2 regions of the Trichocoleus desertorum AS-A10 genome follow, and region 1 is predicted to be linked to the other one. Evidence: predicted binding sites of a transcription regulator. Region 1 holds the regulator's gene; the other holds the start of a gene.
The links. The regulator NtcA, encoded in region 1, controls nitrogen genes in cyanobacteria. The targets are predictions, from matches to a motif close to TTTGTANNNNNNNNTACAAA.

Region 1 (7,654 bases):
AAACACGGGTTCACCGACATAGCCTTGGGGCGCTGCACTCCAAAGTTGGCGATCGCTCGACTCCAAATCTACTTTCAGGATCGCTTGCAAAGGTGCATTCCCAGTTGCTGCATGGGCCGCGCCTAAATAGGCATAACGGTAGGGACGGCCTGCTTTGGATGGATGCACAAAGGGAAACTCGCAACAACGGCTTTCTATAAGTTGTCGCTCAACTTGCTTGCCTGCGAGATCTAGGTGGAACCGCCACAGATGCCCCGGCGCTAAGCTGGCAAAATCGACTTCTCGGAAATCCGAGCCAGGTTCTACTTCTGGAAAAGCTTCGTAGCAAACCGAATCAACGTAGATCGACCCATCTTGCTCAAAGGCATTGGCATGGTGGAAGACAAATCCCGATTTGGTTTCTAAGATCTGCATCGACTCTGAAGTGCGTCGAGGAATTACCAAGATTCGGGTCGGTTGCTCTGGTTGGAAAGTGATGCACTCTGCGGCTCCGCGTAACCCCAAGGCAAAGGGCAAGGGATTAAAGTGCACCGGATTTTGGAAAAACACACAATAGTTTGGTGTAATCGCAAAATCGTGAATGAAGGCAAATCCAGGCACTGAGTGGACCGATTGCCGCACGACTTTACCGTCTGGATTCAGCTCATAGACCGTAATGTTGGTCGATAGCCCAGGTTTAATCGCGAAGTTAACTAAACAGGGAGCGCCATTCTCTTGAGCACAGCCCGGATCAATCCACGGGTGAGCAGCAAACGCTGACCCCGGAGACAAGACGCCATCCAAATATTCTCGGCCTAAAGTCTCTAGCGTCTGTGGATCAAGCCGATGTGGTTCGGCTGCTTCCCATAGCGCCAACAGCTTGCCACCCCAGTAAATCACTTGCGTGTTGGCAATATTTTTGAGGTTGAAGTCAAAGGCATTCGCCAGTGGTCCCCCTGGCCTTTGGGTGCCAAATACGCCGCGATGGAGGATTTTGCCAGCTTTTTGTTCTTTCTGGAAGCCTTCGGTACGAACAAAGCGATTGCGGAAATGGGCTTGACCGTCCTTAAAGGCGATCGCGCAGATCATGCCATCGCCATCAAAAGGGTGGTGCAACAACTGACCATTGACGTCAAGCAATCCTGGGCCGTTACGGAACAAAGTACCTTGGAGCTCGGGAGGAATTTCGCCCTCCACCTCATCAATGCGGTAGTCGTACTCCTTAGGTAAGGAACGATAGCCTTTTTGCCAATCCTGAGGATTGTAAGGATCAATTGGGACAGTTGTGGCACGCTCTTGGAGCTGAAAACTCTGCATAGTCCGTAATCAGCGAAGTTTAATTAAAACGAGTTCAAAACTTGCAAACCAAATGATTAATCAATGGTTTCTTCCACAGGCTCCCGCATCGACTGCGGTACCCATTCCGACATCAAATCTGGCAAAAATGGCTGACCTAATTGCTTGGTAGTCGATAGGTCTCGCTCAATAGCGGGTGTGGCTTGCAAACTGGCAGTCCCAGACTCTGTCTTCGGGTCAGCTCCTGGCAGCCAACCTAAAAATGGTAGTGGCAACAAGGTACTGAGATTGGTAATTAGCACCAGCAACCAGAGAGAGCTGAAATTGGTTTCGGTAATCTCTAACCAGTGCATCAACACAGCTCCCAGTTCGTAGGACACCAGCCCTGCTAGATTTGTAATTGACATTAGCAAGGCAAACAGAGTCGCTTCTACCCCCGCAGGACAGAGACGTGCCGCTAACACTAAGACGGGCATGTAGGCAATCTGGCCCATCACCGTCAGAATTAAGCTGTCGCCCAAGCTAAACCAATGGTCATCAATTCCTAAAGCTCGGTTGGCGTGGGTTACAAGCAGCAGCATACTCATGCCCAACACAGCCGAGAGCAATGTCGTCCAGCCGAAAAAGGCGCGAAACGGTACTTCTTTGAAAAAACGCTGAAATAGCCAGATTCCTACCAAAGACGCCAAACTCGTGACCAACCGTACCCGCCCTAAGAACTCGGGTTGAAATCCCAGCTCATTGGTTGTGAAGTAGAAAAAAGCAGAATCAGCAGTGGGGGTGGCTTGCCAAAGAAAGAGAAAAGCTGTGGGTAACCAAATTGCCTTCTGCGTCACTGCTTGGCGCAACTGACCTAATTGATGACTCACCACTGACCAGTTGGGCCTGGCACTGACGCGGGACTCAGCGATCAGGCCAGCTACGGCTGAGACAATGAGAGGAAAGGAAGCGGTAATAGCGAAGATGGTATGAGCATCAAAGCGCTGTAGCAAGGAGCCACTAAAGTAAGCAGTCAACAGCCCCCCTAGCGCCGAAGAGCCCCAACACAAAGATTGCAGCGACCCCGCAGTACTCACCGACTCCTCGCGGGCTCGCTCTACCACCAGCGAGTCCACAATCACGTCGCTAACCGCTACAGACAGCGAACCAAGGGCGATCGCGAGTGTAGCAGCCCAAGCCGTATGCACCACCGTAGCCAGAGCAATCCAGGAGCTTGCTCCTAGCACGCCCGACAAAATTAGGTAAGGGCGGCGACGATAGCCAAAAATGGGCAACCCATCGGAAACAAAGCCAAAGACAGGCTTAATCATCCAGGGCAGCGCCGCAATCCCCATCAAAGCTGATACTTGCGCTGGACCAATCCCTAACTCATCTTTGAGAAAGAAGCTAATGGCTAAGCGAGCCAAGCCGAGAATGCCTTGCACAAAGTAAACCAACAAAATCGCTGTTAACTCTGCGCTTGGCTCCTGCCCAAAGAAAACTTTTTCTGTGAAAGATGACTTGATTTTGGACCAACCCGATTCAGAAACAATCATTGATAATTGTTCATAAATATCAATGCCTACCATGATAGCCGTCTGTTCTCTAGGCTGTCCCTAAATCCGCCTTGCGACCCATAAAGCTCTAGTCAGCCTAGGGCCACATCCCCTCATTACAGTATGTTTGAACAGGAGCAAGCAGGGAGTTAGGAGCAATGGGGGCCTCTTTGGGTGCTGCGCCCAATCGTCGTTATGCAATTTTAGGTACAGGAGCATTAGGGGGCTTTTATGGAGCCCGACTTCAGCAAGCAGGCACAGAAGTTCATTTCTTGCTCAGAAGTGACTACGAACAGGTGCAGCAGCAAGGATTAATGATCGAGTCACCTGAGGGAAATTTCACGCTGCCTCAGGTCTTTGCTTACCGTCGAGTCGAGGAGATGCCTCGCTGCGATGTAGTGGTGGTGGCACTCAAAAGTACCCACAATCACTTGTTGCCAGCCCTACTTCCTCGGGTGCTCAAAGAAGATGGTGTTGTCTTAGTGCTGCAAAATGGCTTGGGCTTAGAAGCGGAAGTAGCTCAAGTTGTTGGTGCGGAGCGCGTCATGGGTGGACTGTGCTTTATTTGTTCCAACAAAGTGGGTCCTGGCCACATTCGCCACCTTGACTACGGAGCCATTACCTTAGGTGAGTACGCAGCAAACTATCAGGCGGGTGGTGTCACAGAGCGCATGTCTCAGATCGCTCAAGACTTTATCCAGGCGAGCATCTCGATCCAGTTGGCGGCAGACCTACTCCTAGCCCGCTGGCGCAAGCTGGTTTGGAATATTCCCTTCAACGGCTTGTCAGTGGTACTCAACGCCACAACTGATGCGCTGATGGCCGATCGCTACACTTATACTTTGGCAGAGCAATTGATGCGAGAAGTTGCCTTAGGAGCAAAAGTGCAGAGTCGCGCGATCGCCGATGATTTTATTCAAAAGATGCTGGATGACACGATAAAGATGAAGCCCTACCGCACCAGCATGAAAATTGACTATGACGAAGGCAGATCTCTGGAAGTTGAGGCAATTTTTGGCAACCCACTACGAGCTGCCCAAGCCGCAGGAGTGGAGCTTCCGCAGATTGCCATGCTCTACCAACAGTTAAAGTTTTTGAGCAGTAGAACTTACAAGACGCCTTTAGAGCTAGGAATAGTGTGAGCCCGACGGGGATCGGTTTCTGTAGCAACGCGCAAAGCACGGGCAAAGGCTTTGAAAGTAGCCTCAATAATATGGTGTGAGTTGATGCCATCTAGCTGACGGATGTGCAGCGTCATCTGGCTGTGATTCACCACTGCCACAAAGAATTCCCGTACTAGTTGCGTGTCGTAAGTGCCGACTCGTTCGGTAGGGATTTGCAGGCCATAGCTAATGTGAGGCCGACCAGACAAATCTAGAGCTACCTGGATTAGAGCTTCGTCCAAGGGCGCGAGGAAATTGCCAAACCGGACAATGCCTTTGCGATCGCCCAAGGCTTTAGCTAGAGCTTGACCCAGGGTAATGCCCACATCTTCGTTGGTGTGATGGTCATCAATTTCTAAGTCACCCGTCGCTCGCACCTCTAGGTCAAACAGCCCATGCGAAGCAATCTGATGCAACATGTGGTCGAGAAATGGAATACCTGTGGCGGCTACACAGCGACCCTGTCCATCCAAATTAATGGTGACATGCACATCTGTCTCACCCGTTTTGCGACTGACTGAGGCCACTCGTCCTGAAAATACGGGTTCTAATGATGCTCCGTTGGCCTGCTCGAAGGCTGTGCGGTTCTCTTGGGAAGACGCTTCATGAATGCTAGTCTGCATAGGCCCTACTCAATAGTGGGAAGTAAAAACTGAGAAGTAGAAACAGGAAGTAAGAAACTTTGAGCCTGCACAGGCAGGCCAAACGGTTGTAGTCACTGAATGGCAACCACTACATCCCCATGATCTCATAGCCAGAATCAACATAGAGGATTTGCCCTGTCATACCGCTGGACAAATCACTGCATAGGAACGCCGCTGTATTGCCAACTTCTAGTTGAGTCACAGTGCGCCGCAGGGGTGCCACTTCTTCCACATGATGAATCATGTCCAGAATTCCCCCAACCGCAGAGGAGGCGAGAGTTCTAATTGGGCCCGCAGAAATGCCATTGACTCGAATATTGTGGGGGCCTAGTTCTGCCGCCAAGTATTTAACGCTCATTTCTAAGCCCGCTTTGGCAATGCCCATAACGTTATAGTTGGGCACCACACGCACCCCGCCCAAATAAGTCAGAGTGACAATGCTGCCGCCTTCTGTCATCAGGGGTTTAGCGGCACCACTGAGCTGAATTAAGGAATAAGTGCTGATGTCTAAGGCTGTGGTAAATCCTGGCCGCGAGGTGTTGCTAAAGTGGCCAGATAAGTCATCTTTGTTGGCAAAGGCCAGACAGTGAACCAAGATATCTAGCTTGCCCCACTTCTCCTTCACAGTCTCAAAGGTGGACTGAATCTGAGCATCATCTTGCACATTGCAAGGCACAAACAAGCTGGGTTGTAGCGGTTCAACCAATTCTGCTACTTTTTTTTCCATCTTGCCCCGCTCATCGGGCAGATAGGTAATCCCTAGGTTGGCACCCGCTTTATGGAGTTGTTGGGCAATTCCCCAAGCAATTGAGCGATTGTTAGCAATGCCTGTGACTAAGGCATTTTTTCCGGTCAGATCCAGCATGGCAATCTCTTCGTTAAGGGCAATTACGAGAATACTCAAAGATGGGGGCTTAAAGATATTGACATCGACTGTTGCTGGTAGGGTGATACGCTGCCTTGAGTCCTATCACGAGATATCTGTCTTTAGGGGGAGTAAGATAGGGTCTAAATAGGCCGCTGACAGCCAAGATCCGTTCGTTTGTGGTCCTCGAAACAGCAGTTAAATTCTTCAGCCATTGGCGATCGCTGGCAGATTGTGTATCAAATAGAACAAAAAATGACTCTAGAGTAAGTTTAAGTGTTCTAAAGTCATCAATTGCTTACAGTTGGCTCACCTTCGTAAGGTTCATCTCCAGACGAGCGGCCCATGAAGGTTGGAGAAGGGCATCGAAAAGGTAAAAGGATATGGTAATGACGCAGGATAGGCCGTTAGCATCTGTGTTTCGTCAACTGGGAGGCGGAGCATTTCCTCCCGTGATCGAAACGTTTGATCGAGGCAAGACGATTTTCTTCCCCGGTGATCCAGCGGAGCGTGTCTACTTTTTGGTCCGAGGTGCGGTCAAACTGTCTCGCGTTTATGAAGCGGGCGAAGAAATCACCGTAGCTTTGCTGCGAGAAAATAGTGTTTTTGGGGTTCTCTCGCTGATTACGGGCAATCGTTCCGATCGCTTTTATCACGCAGTTGCTTTTACTCCGGCGGAATTACTGTCGGTGCCCATTGAACAAGTGGAAAAAGCTCTCAAGGATAACCCAGAGCTGTCGATGCTGATGTTGCAAGGGTTGTCTTCGCGCATCTTGCAAACTGAGATGATGATCGAAACCTTAGCCCACCGGGATATGGGATCACGCTTGGTCAGCTTCTTGCTCATCCTCTGTCGTGACTTCGGCGTTCCTGGCCCTGACGGGATCACAATTGACTTGAAATTGTCGCATCAGGCGATCGCAGAAGCGATTGGTTCCACCCGCGTCACAGTCACGCGCCTACTTGGAGATCTGCGACAGGAGAAGATGATTTCCATCCATAAGAAAAAAATTACGGTTCATAATCCCGTCGCTCTCAGTCAACAGTTCAGTTGATCTGCTATGGTTAACCTCTAGTAATAACAAGCGCTTACAGCGACTTGAATACAGCTCTCTGGCCGAGGAAGGTGCTTCATGGCACTCCTGCGAGGAAACAAAGAGAGCCGTGATGCTCTCCTGACGCTGAGGCAAGGCAGCAACTTTTGCTATCTGGGTCTGCTTGTTGTCGTCCTACAGGTGTGATGGCACACAAAACTTCCAGGGCATGAGATAGGCTGTATCTGAGTTGGGTGTGAGCCAAATGGCTTCCTGAGGGTAGATGACCAGCGGGTACATCTTAATTGTGGCAATCTTGGTGTTGGGGGGTGTGATCGCAACGGTGGGCGATCGCATCGGTACGCGCGTAGGCAAGGCTCGCCTCAGCTTGTTTAACTTGCGTCCCCGCAAAACCGCAGTCTTGGTGACGATTGTCACGGGTGGCATCATTTCCGCTTCTACACTCGCCATTTTGTTTGCTGTGAGTGATCAACTCCGGACTGGCGTTTTTGAATTGGGCAAAATTCAGAAAAACCTCTCTAGAGCGCGAGAAGATTTAGCAAAGACGAGAGTTCAAAAAAATCAAGTTGAGCAAGAGCTGACCCAAGCCCGCGCCGAGCAAGTTTCGGCTCAACAACGGCTGGATCGAATTAATTTGTTTCTTAAGGCCGCGATCGCCAAGCAAGCGACGACAGAAGCACAGCTAAATCGTACCCAAACCCAGCTAGGCCGAGTCGAGACTGAAAGAGCCCGCACCGAAGCTCAGCTCGATCAAACTCAGAGCCAACTGAGCCGCGCGGAAGCAGAAAAGGATCGGATTGAAGATGCCAAAGACCGCACCGAAGCAGAACTAAACCGAACTCAAACGCAACTAAGCACTGTTTCTCAGCAAGCAACGGGACTCCGCTCCGAGATCGACCGACTGGATAACGAGCGCCAAAACTTGATTAAAGAAACTAAAGATTTAGAGGTTCAACAGGCCAATCTAGAGAAAGCTGTCCAAACCTTGCAGCGGTACTACCAGTACTATCAAGCGCAGTATGAAACCCTACGCCAAGGCAACGTCGCTCTCTTCCGAGGACAAGTGTTGTCAGCAGGCGTCGTGCGGATCGTTTCTCCCACGGGCGCTCAGCAAGCA
Region 2 (7,654 bases), on a different contig from region 1:
GAACAAAAATAGTTTCTGGCTGGGCTTCATCAAATAACTCTAGACGGCGGAGTAGCCCGGCGGAAGTCTCTCCAGAAATACCTTGATTGAGCCAGTTTTGCTGAGTTGGTAGCAAATCGGGTGGAAACCAGAGGCTCAAAGAATCTCCAGCCAGAATATTCAGGTGCTTGGGATGGTCTGCTGCTGCCGCATTAGCTTCTTGTTGCAAGAGAGCCAGCCATTGCTCATAGGTGAGTTGATGACGCGCTCCTAACTCTGGTGGTGCAGAAGCCGTGGGACGCGGTGGCTGGCTTTGGGTTGCAGCAGCACTAGCTTTCGCCAGTGACGGCAAGCGGTGGCCTCGAAGCAGCAGCAGCACAGTCAATAGCAGAAGGCTATTCGCTGCGAGTGACAGCAAGGCCCAAGCAGGAACGATTTTTCGAGAGCGAGTAGGCACTGAAGCAAACTCAACGTCGTTTTGAATCAGATTGTAGTCGCAATCTGGTATTCGTCCAAAAAATTGGGACTACTCCCTGTTGTAGCTGAGTCCAGAGGCAAATTCTTGGCCGTAGCCTTCTTCCCCATGTTCGTTGACGTCCAAACCTTGGTCTTCCACTACAGGCTTAACCCGTAGATCCATGACCAAGCTGAGGAGTTTCAAGATCACAAAGGTACCAACCCCCGCAAAGATGTAGGTGACGACCACTCCCACAATCTGCTCCCATAACTGAACAGGATTGCCGAAGAACAAGCCATTGTCACCCAGTTCGTTAACGGCTTTAGTGGCAAAGAAGCCTGTCAGAATTGCTCCAATGGTGCCACCTAAACCGTGGATGGGGAAAGTGTCTAAAGAATCGTCAAACTGAAGTTTGGCGCGGAGGCTAACCGCGAAGAAGCAGCAAACAGCAGTAATGGAACCAATCAGAAGTGCACCAATGGGTGTAACGAACCCTGCTGCTGGAGTTACACCGACTAAACCTGCCAAGAAACCACTAGCGATACCAATGGCAGTCGGTTTGCCACGGAGTAGCCATTCTACAATCACCCAAGTCAGTCCACCAGCGGCGCTAGACACCATCGTTGCCACAAAAGCAACCGTTGCTAAAGCACCAGCACCTAGGGCGCTACCCGCGTTGAAACCAAACCAACCAAACCAAAGCAAACCAATGCCGAGTAGCACGTAGGGCACGTTGTGAGGAGCGGCAGGCTGCACAGGGTAAGTTTTCCGAGGACCGAGCACCCAAACCGCAACAAGCGCAGAGACACCAGAGCTGATGTGAACGACCGTGCCACCAGCGAAGTCAAGTGCTCCCATCGCACCAATCCAACCCTTACCCCAAACCCAGTGAGCGAGGGGCGAGTAGATCAGGGTAGACCACAGCGCCACGAACCAGAAGTAAGCTTTGAAGCTCATCCGCTCCACGATCGCACCAGAAATTAAAGCGGGCGTGATGATGGCAAACATCATCTGATAGGCCATGAAGAGTTGGTGCGGAATGGTGGTGGCATAGCCCACAGGGTCGGGGTCTGTGCCGACGCCATTCAAAAATAGCCAATTCAGGCTACCAATGATGGGATTTGCTGTAAATGCAGGCTCAGCTCCAGGGGTAATGGAGGTAGGAGCAAAGGCAAGGCTGTAGCCCCAAAGGACCCAGGTGACGCCGACAACGCCCATGAGGATCAAGCTCATCATCATGGTATTGAGCACGTTGCGCGATCGCACCAATCCTCCGTAGAAGAAGGCTAAGCCTGGAGTCATCAATAATACTAATGCTGACGAAACAAGCACGAAGGCTGTGTCGCCTGTATCAATAGGATTTGCGTCCGCTTCCTGGGCTAGAGCCGTTCCCATTAAGGGACCACTCAGAAGCCACAGAGCGATCGCTCCAATCATCAAACCTTTCTTCAACACTTGTGTTAGCCCTTCCACGTCAAGAGAAATGAATTTGATTGCACCAATTTTTGATGAGTCAGTTCTGTATCAAGGTATACAAAAATCTTCTGTAGCAAATAATTAGTGAAGATTCAGTAGAAATTTATATCGTGGTGACGATTTACTCCTGACAGCTAAAAGCTGCCTACCTCTGTTTCTTGAAGATCGCGATCGCGGTATTTTTCGTCAAGAGAACTCCATAGAAAAGAGCTGCTAAGGCTCACCTTTAGCAGCTCTAAGCTCTTGACAGAAGGTATAACTAAGCTGATTTAGCAATCAATTAAGTTAGCTAAATTTAGAAAGCTCAATCTCAGCGAATGGTGCTACCAGTCATGCCGCCCGCATCTTTGAGGAACCCACTGTACGCTTCCATACCGTGCTCACCAATATCCAGACCCTTGAGTTCTTCTTCTGGCGAGACGCGGATGCCCAAGGTTGCCTTGAGAGCGAACCAGAAGATAGCGGAGAGAATTCCGATGGTCAAGGCAATAGCAGCGGTGCCTAAGAGTTGCAGGCCTAGTTGATTCAGCCCGCCGCCTAGTAGGAAGCCTGTGCTAGGACCAGCGGTATAGAGGATATCTTGACCCACTTTGACATTGGGACCCACGGCAAACAGACCCACGGCGATCGTGCCCCAAACACCGTTGACTAAGTGAACCGAGATCGCGCCTACAGGGTCATCAATTTTTAGACGGTCGATCCAGAGAACGGCAAATACAACCATCACTCCACCGATCGTGCCGATGATGGCAGATGCCCAAACTGGAATAAAGGCGCAAGAAGCTGTGACTGCCACTAATCCTGCCAGGATGCCGTTGATCACCATTGAGAGATCAGGCTTGCCTAAGACGAACCAGGCGGTGATGGTCGCAGCCAAACCACCAAAAGCAGCAGCAAGATTGGTGGTCATGGCAATGTGGCCGATTTGCCAGGTGATGCTCATGGTGGAGCCTGGGTTAAAGCCAAACCAACCTAGCCAGAGAATTAAACAACCCAGAGTGGCGATCGCAATGTTATGTCCTGGCATGGCATTGGAACTGCCATCTTCGTTGTACTTGCCAATGCGGGGTCCCAAGATTGCCGCACCCAGCAGTGCAGCCCAACCACCCACAGCATGAACTACGGTTGAGCCTGCGAAGTCCCAGAAACCCAGGTCGGCGAGCCAGCCACCACCCCAAATCCAGTGTCCTGTTAGGGGATACGCAACTCCAACTAGCAACAAGCTAAAGATTAAAAAGTCAATGAACTTAATTCGTTCTGCCACCGCACCGGAAACGATGGTAGCAGCAGTGCCAGCAAAGGCAAGTTGGAAGAAGAATTTTGCCAACAGCGGGACACCTGCCCAGTTCAGCGAACCATAGGCTCCTTGGTAGGCATCCAGGGTGGCTGGGCTATTGTCAACACCAGAGAGGAAAAAGACGCCATCGGTACCAATAAACTCGCTACCACCGCCAAACATCAAGCCGAAGCCCGCGACCCAAAAAGCAATGGTAGACATGGCAAAGACGATTAAGTTTTTAGCCAAAACGTTAACCGCATTTTTCTGGCGACAGAAGCCAGTTTCTAGCATGCAGAAGCCAGCATTCATAAAGAAAACCAGCATTGCAGCTACCATTACCCACATTGTGTCTAAGCCCACTTTTAGGTCAGACGTCGCCTTAGCTACATCTGTCAAGTTAGGAGCGGTTTGAGCGACACCCGCGTAGCCCCAAGCCAGCACAATGACGAGGGCTAAAGGAATGCAGGCTTGCCAGCTCGGCGAGAGCATTTTGGCGTACCAGTTAGGAGAAAACCACTTGGCCGCTTTCGGTAAGGACAGCTGTCTATGTCTGCCCCGCGACTTCTTGGTGAGCATTAGTTTTGACATTGCCAGTGAATGATTCCTTTGTGAACTAAGGCAGTGAACTCGCACAGGAAAGTACAGCCTGACTGCGAGCAAAGCCACCCTCAACTTTGCTACGAGCAGACTGCGAGAAAGAATCGACAATTGCGCCGCTCCAAGAGCCGGACGCCTAACTAGAAAAACTTAAAGATCTTGGTTAGGAAGTAAAAATGATTGCACCAATTTCAGGGCAGTTCGTTCTGTATCCGATGTAACAATTTCGTATTTGGTTCACCTTTTGGGGTGGTTAATTTTGCAGTTAAGCTCTCTAACAGGCGATCGCGCTGATTCCGCCTGCTTGTTTCACTTAGGCCAAAACTATAAATCCAGGAATTCGATGAGGCAGTTGACAAAATACTAGATTATCAATACATTTGTACTAAGTGTTACCTCATCACTCCTTTAGGAGCTGGCCCCCAACGACCTCTGGGGGCTATTTTTTTAGAGATATGTGCTGCTGAATACTCAAAATAGAACTCACTCCATTAAAATAGTAAGCGTGCTAAGTAATGCCACTTGGAGCTGCAATGACCTCTTCCCCTGCCAAGCAAAAGTTACCTAAGGAATGGCAGGAAGTATTGGCTCCCCACGGCTTGGGCTATCGCATCAAGCTACTCTCTCAGCTCTTGAGCCGTAAGTTTCAAGAACGCCTAGAACCTCTGGGACTGACTCCCTTTCACTGGGTGGTGCTGTGTTGTCTTTGGGAAGAAGATGGCTTGGCAACTTCCAGCATCAGCGAGAAACTGCAACAAGTGGGTGGAACTTTAACTGGCGTTCTAGACCGCATGGAAGAGCGAGGGCTAATCCGGCGAGAACGAGACTCTCAGGATCGGCGAATCTGGCGAATTTGGTTGACAGATGCAGGCAAACAGTTGCATGAAGTGTTGCCTCCGATCGCAGTGGAAATTCGCGACAGTGCCTTAGTTGGAATTTCGTCATCAGAGCGGCAGCAGTTCTCAAACTTACTAGACCAGATGATTACTAATATTTCCTAGGTAAAAAATATTTTTTAGATAGAAACAATTGACTGAGTACCAGGACCTCTACCAAATGGGTCCAACAGATTCTGGCCAAAGTTAGATTCAATCCACGCAGCATTTTAGGATATGAGTTTTGTATTGCGTTTGGGAGTCTGCTGAAGCGACGGTTGATTTCCACTAGAGTTTGCTGTGAACTGTGCTGTAGGTAGAGTTCTGGCGAACAACCAGTTAGTAGCTTGAGTAAAGCAGTCAGCGTTAGAGACTAGGACAATCAAGCATGAGGCTGGACACCAGAAGACTCAACTCGATCTTTCGAGCTTTAGAGTCAAGAAACTACCGTCTATTTTTTGCAGGGCAGGGTTTGTCATTAATCGGCACCTGGATGACCCAGACCGCTACAATTTGGCTGGTGTATGACCTAACTAATTCTGCTCTGCTGTTGGGGGTCGTGGGTTTTGCTCAACAAATTCCTAACTTTCTGCTGACTCCTTTTGCTGGTGTATTTGTCGATCGCTGGAATCGGCATCGCACGCTGTTGATTACTCAAGTTTTGGCAATGATCCAGTCGCTGGCGTTAGCAACTTTAGCCCTGACTGGCACCATTCAAATTTGGCAGATTATTGCCTTGAGTGTATTTCAAGGGTTTATCAATGCCTTTGATATGCCAACTCGCCAAGCGTTTGTAGTAGAGATTGTCGAGAAAAAAGGAAACCTGGGTAATGCGATCGCCTTGAATTCTTCTGTGTTTAGTGGGGCGCGGTTGATTGGCCCTGCGATCGCTGGCTTTGTGATTGCCGCCGTAGGCACTGGGGCTTGCTTTCTAATTGATGGCATTAGCTATATCGCTGTAATCACGGGATTGTTGGCGATGCGATTACCAGCTAGGTCAGTCAAGCTGAATGCAAGCAAAGAACCTATCTGGCAAAAGCTAACCGAGGGCTTCACCTACGCCTTTGGATTTCCACCTATCCGCTCCCTGTTGTTGCTTATTGCCTTAGTCAGCTTCATGGGTATGCCCTACACTGTTCTAGCCCCTATTTTTGCAACTGAAATTCTACAGGGTGGCCCTCAAACGTTGGGATTTCTCATGGCCGCTTCTGGATTGGGGGCGTTGATGGGGGCTATTTATCTAAGTTCGCGGCGAACCATCATTGGTCTGGGCAAAATCATTGCTACTGCCCCTGCTGTGTTTGGCTTAGCGCTGATTGTTTTTGCTCTGTCTCACGTCCTGTGGTTGTCCTTACTGGCGCTGCTGTTTGTAGGCGCAAGCTTAATTTTACAAGCGACCTCTAGCAATACGATTCTGCAAACGATTGTGGATGAAGATAAGCGAGGTCGTGTGATGAGTTTCTATACCGTTGCCTTCATTAGTATGGTGACGTTTGGCAACTTAGCAGCAGGTAGCTTGGCCAGTCAGATTGGAGCTGCCAATACATTAGTAATTGGTGGGTTGTTCTGTATTTTGGGGTCTTTGTTGTTTACCAGACAGCTACCCGCGTTACGAAAATTAGTTCGACCGATTTACCTACGCATGGGTGTGCTTTCTAAAGCTCACTAGCGAGCGCGGATTTCTCGGAGGATTTTGGTAGCTAGAATCCTTAAAAATTAAGTACCTGTACTGAAACGCTCAATAAATTAGTTGATTGCATTGATTAAAAACATAAATTTGAGCGATCGCTACTTACGTATTTTCTTAACACTGGTACTCATGGGTTACACCACTACTGAGAGCATAAGTCAGTACCGTATTTACTATTAAATTTCTTGCTTTTGCTGCATCAAGATAGATGATCTTCAAGCCACTTCTAGCAACCTGAATCGATAGAAAATTGGTTAGTAGCCTGCATAATCTGATTGCAGTATTTTGTTTCAAAATGTTGCTCAATCAGCAATGCAGCAATATTTGAATTTATCCAGCAGTTAATACTGACAGTACACCAGCTAACGATTAGAGCAATTTTTCTAAGTCAGCTCAGATGGGTAAATGGTCAACTTAAAAACTCTTGCTAGGTGCAAAGTTTTAGTAAAGATCTAAAAACTATGATTGCACCCGTCTAGTCTATGAGTAGTCTAGAACTGGAAGTTAAGCCTTGTATGTCGCAAAGATGAGTGGTAGAACCAATTCTCTAGCGTTACTCTTAGTTCGAGGTAGCAAAGGTACAAGCGATCGCGCTTTTAAGGTCAGGCATCTACCACGACTGTGGAGTTAATGGCAAACATTGACAGGGCTGTTGATGATTGCGGAGCTAGGTCTGTACTCTCTTCATCTAATACAATTTTGTTACTCAAAAATAAAACAGCCCAGTCGGGAACTTCTACTCTCAAGTAGCGTTCTAAATGTATACGGGTATCCAGTTAGACCAGTAAAGCTAAAGGCGCTTAACTTTTGTAATCAGCTTGAGCGAAGCGTTTTTAGAAAACCACGGTTGCTAATACCCTCTAAACCTTGTTTCTTTTTAGACATCTACTGATTCTATTACTTACTCCCTAGCAAGACTCAGCTCAGGATGACTGGACTAAAAATTTTTGGACTTGGTTGAATTCCCTGCTGCTGGAGTCGCGTTTTCTGTCCATTGTTTGTTCACCGTTCAGTGAGGATTCTTCTGTGATTAATCAATCAACCCGGTATGTTGTTTGTTTGGGTCTTTTAGCTGGAAGCTTGGCGATCTCAACGACCGCTCGGGCTGAAATTTCAGTAACTGGCGGTCGGACAAGTGGCGATGCAGCGTTCTTTGTGCCTGATGCTGCAACTACAACCACAACTACAACCACAACAAGCGGCTGTGGTTGTGACCAGACCAGCACTACTTCCGCTACCTCTACTCCCGCTCCTGGTGGCGACACGGTTCTATTCGATGCTAGAACTCGTCAACTGAGATT

Region 2: a site for NtcA is predicted at 1,955-1,974, ahead of NDA01_RS04125 (ammonium transporter). Genes of this name have one in related genera too.

What each region holds. Positions count from the first base shown of each region.
Region 1 covers NZ_JAMPKN010000001.1:372,377-380,030, reverse strand. The annotation lists gene NDA01_RS01700 (carotenoid oxygenase family protein) at 1-1,296, opposite strand, end outside; gene NDA01_RS01695 (folate/biopterin family MFS transporter) at 1,353-2,843, opposite strand; gene NDA01_RS01690 (putative 2-dehydropantoate 2-reductase) at 2,969-3,952, shown strand; gene hisB (imidazoleglycerol-phosphate dehydratase HisB) at 3,919-4,596, opposite strand; gene fabI (enoyl-ACP reductase FabI) at 4,706-5,521, opposite strand; gene ntcA (global nitrogen regulator NtcA) at 5,872-6,537, shown strand; gene NDA01_RS01670 (DUF3084 family protein) at 6,800-7,654, shown strand, end outside.
Region 2 covers NZ_JAMPKN010000002.1:63,052-70,705, reverse strand. The annotation lists gene NDA01_RS04130 (SGNH/GDSL hydrolase family protein) at 1-436, opposite strand, end outside; gene NDA01_RS04125 (ammonium transporter) at 506-1,891, opposite strand; gene NDA01_RS04120 (ammonium transporter) at 2,223-3,779, opposite strand; gene NDA01_RS04115 (MarR family winged helix-turn-helix transcriptional regulator) at 4,322-4,789, shown strand; gene NDA01_RS04110 (MFS transporter) at 5,052-6,332, shown strand; gene NDA01_RS04105 (hypothetical protein) at 7,380-7,654, shown strand, end outside.